DNA from 2 places in the Polycladomyces zharkentensis genome. Region 2 is predicted to be linked to the other one. Evidence: riboswitches for the same ligand, from Rfam matches in the RefSeq annotation. Region 2 holds a riboswitch; the other holds the start of a gene.
The links. A riboswitch is a leader RNA that binds a small molecule or an ion and turns the genes downstream of it on or off. The one in region 2 is predicted to bind lysine.
Positions count from the first base shown of each region.

Region 1: it holds a riboswitch for lysine, as region 2 does, so the genes downstream of both, JQC72_RS06165 (aspartate kinase) here and JQC72_RS10620 (amino acid permease) in region 2, are expected to answer to the same signal.

Region 1 covers NZ_JAFHAP010000006.1:147,856-150,265, forward strand. The annotation lists gene JQC72_RS06160 (pseudouridine synthase) at 1-303, shown strand, start outside; lysine riboswitch at 554-740, shown strand; gene JQC72_RS06165 (aspartate kinase) at 866-2,116, shown strand.
Region 2 covers NZ_JAFHAP010000009.1:55,237-57,646, reverse strand. The annotation lists gene JQC72_RS10630 (aldehyde dehydrogenase family protein) at 1-48, shown strand, start outside; gene JQC72_RS10625 (sterol desaturase family protein) at 48-764, shown strand; lysine riboswitch at 1,154-1,345, shown strand; gene JQC72_RS10620 (amino acid permease) at 1,417-2,410, shown strand, end outside.

The sequences.
Region 1 (2,410 bases), on a different contig from region 2:
GAAGCGGATGCCGAAGCGTTTGCCCGAGGCGTAACATTGGACGACGGTTACCGCACCCTGCCAGCCGAACTGAAGGTGTTGCAATCGGGGCCGAAATCCGAAGTGGAACTGACCATATATGAAGGCAAATACCATCAGGTGAAACGCATGTTCCGGTCGGTGGGGAAGCGCGTCACCTATTTGAAGCGCATCGCCATGGGACCGTTGCCGTTGGACCCGAGTCTGGAGCCGGGAGCGTACCGCGAGTTGACCGAAGAGGAAGTGGCGGCGCTGAAAGGAGCCGGCTCCGGCTCTCAGGCGTGATTGAAGGGAGGCGCGGCGATGGGATGGTTTGGCCGCGGAGATATCAGGTAATTGCCCATACCGAATGGGTATTTGCGGGCGATTTTTTCAGTGTAGGGGCACAGGCTGGATGAGGGAATGGGAATCAAAACCGTTTCACCAAAAGAGTTTGTATAAACATGCAACGAAGTGATTGGCAAAATCCCCGTTTTGTGTTACAATGCATGAAAACCTTGAAAACAACTGAATCAAAGTTTTCCTCACTGCACACATGTGGAGTAGAGGTCGCGGAGCTTCAAGAGTACCTGTCGGGAGGGCCGGTCCCCGACGATCGGCAGGGAAAGGGGAGTCCGCCGAAGTTTCTCTCCTTGCCGGAAGGGGAGGAGCTGGGGTTGTCGCCGAACAGGGGCAACACTGTCACGGGAACGTATCGCGTCCCGTGGAGCACTATCTCACAGGGGACAGGTGAGGCTGACGAGCCGCGTGCATACACAAGGCGACAGCTGTCATCTCCGCTGTCGCCTTTTCGTATACCGCGCATCCCCTGCAATCACGAAGGGCGGGAGAGGAGCCGATTGAACCGATGGGTATCGTAGTACAAAAATTTGGCGGGACATCTGTAGGCAGTATCGAACGGATTCGCAATGTGGCAAGAAGGATCAGGGATGTACATGCCCAGGGGCACCAGGTGGTCGTCACCGTCTCAGCGATGGGCAAACAAACGGACGAGCTGGTGGCGATGGCGGGACAGATCAGTGACGACCCGTCCCCGCGGGAAATGGACATGTTGCTGACGACGGGAGAGCAGATCTCGATCGCGCTTTTGACCATGGCGTTGCACGAGATGGGGTTGCCCGCACGTTCTTTCACCGGATGGCAGGCGGGCATGGTGACGGATGACGTACATGGCAAAGCGCGTATCAAGCGGATCGATACGGAGAAGATACGTCAATGTCTGGATCGCGGTGAAATCGTCGTCGTTGCCGGATTTCAGGGGATCAGTGAGGACGGGGAGATCACCACGCTGGGGCGCGGAGGATCGGATACGACCGCTGTGGCGTTGGCCGCGGCGTTGTCTGCCGATTATTGCGAGATCAATACGGATGTACCCGGTGTGTTTACGACCGATCCGCGTATTGTCCCGCAAGCGCGGAAATTGGACGAAATCTCGTTCGATGAAATGTTGGAGCTGGCCAATCTGGGAGCGGCGGTTCTCCATCCCCGCTCCGTCGAGTGTGCCATGAAACACAATGTGCCGTTGGTGGTCCGTTCCAGCTTTACCGAGGAGCCGGGAACTTGGGTAAAGGAGAGTGTCACGATGGAAGATACGTTGCATGTGCGCGGCATTGCTTACGATCTCAACGTCGCCCGGATCAAGGTGCTGGGCTTGCCCAACCGGGTGGAGACGTTGTCCCGGTTGTTCTGTCTCTTGGCCGACGCCCATATCAATGTGGATATGATTGTGCAGAGCGAACATGACGCTGAAGTGATCGATGTGGCTTTCAGTGTGGGCGAAGACGAGTGGAAGCAGGCACGGAACGTAATCGAGCAAAACCGCGAGACGCTCGGATACGTCAAAGTGATCTCGGAAACGGGATTGGCCAAAGTTTCCGCCGTGGGTGCAGGCATGGTCACCAACCCGGGTGTGGCGGCACGAATGTTTACGGCTTTGACGGATGCGGGAATCCGGATCAAAATGGTGAGCACATCCGAAATCAAAATCTCTTGCGCGATTGCGCGGGAACGCGCGAAAGATGCGGTTCGTGCATTGCATACCGCATTTGGTTTGGATGTAAATATACAACAAGAGGTACCGTTGACCGCAGGTGTGTGATGCATTCGGACGGAGTGCCCCCTTGCATTCGGTGAACAGGTAACGGACGGTGTCGGATGTCTGCCCGACTCCGGGGTGTGTCCGGTGATGGCGGGGGGCAAAGCTTACCCGGCTTGACCGAGCATCGATGCAGAGAGTGCGAGGATGAAAATCACGGGCCTCCTCCGTGCGAAGCATACTTACCCTGCGTCCTGCGTTCCGGGTCGGAGCGGCCATGCCCTGCTTCCTTGAGGGCGCAGATGGAGCGAGCAGGGAAGGCGATGGACAGTATTCACCAGGCACGCCCTGGTCGGC
Region 2 (2,410 bases):
GCAACCTCTTTACGTGAATCCGGATCAAAAGGGGATGAAACGGGATGATGAAAACCCGGTTTCTGCGGGAGTTTTTCGGTCATCGCGACATCCTGATCACCAGTATCGTTTTCGCTGCCGGTGTCGCCTTCACCCTGCCACATCTCAATCGAGCTGCCGTTTGGGAAGCATTGGTGCTTGGCATGGTGTTATATGCGCTCAGCGAGTACTTGATTCATCGTTTCTTCTTTCATCTCCCTCCACCGAAAAACCCTTGGCTGTTGCGGTTGTTGCAACGGTTGCACTATCACCATCACAAAAACCCGGACGCCCTTCACCTGTTGTTTTTGCCGATATGGTACAGTTTTCCCCTTGTGGCTGCAGCCGCTGGGATCATTTACGCCATATCGGGGGATACCGTCTTCACGGTCGCGTTTACCACCGGTGTATTGGGTTATCTTCTGTATTACGAATGGTGTCACTATGTGGCGCACCGCCCCATCCAGCCGATCACACCCTGGGGCCGTTGGATGAAAAAGATGCACCTGTGGCACCATTTCAAAAACGAACAGTATTGGTACGGTGTGACCAATCCAATGTTCGACATGGTGTTGGGGACGTTCAAAAATGAGCGGGAAGCAGATCGCAGTGACACCGTCCGCGATTTGGAAAAGCGGTCGACTCGTTATGACCAGGGCGTGTCAGGTAAATCCGTGAGGGAGCAAATGCTTTCCCGGTTGAGCGAAGAAAGCCCAACCGAGCGAAGACCCGGAGGCAAGGAATGAAATCGCGGGAACTTCTGTTGTGGAAACGTACTTTGCCCGCGTCTTGTGCTCCGGGTCGGAGCGATCATGACATGCTTCTCTGATAGGGAGCAGGTGAAGCGTACCGAGAAAGCAATCAAACCATATTTCACCAAACATGCTTCAGGATATACAAGACTGTTGGCATGCACCATATTCCCTCCTTCCCCTGTTGACGAACGCAAAAATCGCTCACAGGAATTCGGCCACACTCTTTTGGAGAAGCGGAGCCGATTCTCCGATCACATAAACGCCACACCCGATTTCACGACCGGCTTTTCAGATGGATGGAAATTCCATTGTTCTGGCGCGATCATTTCGTTATACTCATGAACGAGTGTGACAATGGAATAGCCTTCTCCATCTCGCCGCGGTGAGATAGAGGTTGCGGCTTTTATGAGTAGGCCGGTCGAGCTTCAGAGACAGCGAGGAAGCCGGTTGAAAGGAAAAGTCGCCGAAGTCCGCGCCGCATGCTCTGGGCGCGCGGGCTGGGCCTGTCTCCGAACAGGAACAGGACTGTCACGTCTGGTCGTTGAAAGCGGACGTGGAGCGCTATCTTGGCGGAAGGTGATACGGGTATACAATGCCGTCGAGCCTTTCGACGGCATTTTTTATTATAAAGGAGTGTGAACATATGAACGTCACTTCCAAACCATCTTTGCAAGCAGAAGAGCCCAACCGACTGAAACGTCAGTTGCGTTCCCGACAATTGACCATGATTGCCATTGGCGGTTCGATCGGTACCGGTTTGTTCGTGGCCAGCGGCAATTCCATCCACACGGCCGGTCCCGGCGGGGCACTGTTGGCCTATCTCGTGGTCGGGTTGATGGTGTACTTTCTGATGACCAGCCTGGGGGAAATGGCGGCGTTTCTGCCGGTCTCCGGATCGTTCAGCACTTATTCGTCCCGCTTCGTCGACCCGGCGCTGGGTTTCGCCATGGGATGGAATTATTGGTACAACTGGGCGATCACCATTGCGGCCGAGCTGTCCGCGGCGACGCTGGTGATGAAATTCTGGTTCCCCCACAGTTCGTCACTTTTGTGGAGTGCGTTGTTCCTGATGTTGATGGTCGGACTGAATCTCCTCTCCGTCAGGGGCTACGGAGAATCTGAATACTGGTTTGCGCTGATCAAGGTGATCACCGTCATCGTGTTTATTGCCGCAGGATTGTTGATGATCTTGGGTATCATCGGCGGACAGAAGATCGGTTTCCAAAACTGGCATATCGGGGATGCACCGTTTCACGGCGGTTGGCTGGCCGCACTCAGTGTGTTCATGGTAGCCGGTTTCTCGTTCCAAGGCACGGAATTGATCGGGGTAGCCGCCGGGGAAAGTGAAAACCCGCGGGTCAACATTCCCAAAGCGGTGCGGCAGGTCTTTTGGCGCATTCTGTTGTTCTATGTGCTGGCCATTCTCGTCATCAGCCTGTTGATTCCGTACACCGATTCCCGGCTGGTGGACAGTAGTGTGGAAAATATCGGCGTCAGTCCGTTTACCATCGTTTTTGAAAAAGCGGGACTCGCCTTCGCCGCTTCCGTCATGAACGCGGTCATACTCACCGCCGTGCTCTCCGCCGGCAACTCGGGGATGTATGCCGCCACCCGGATGTTGTGGCATATGGCCAAAG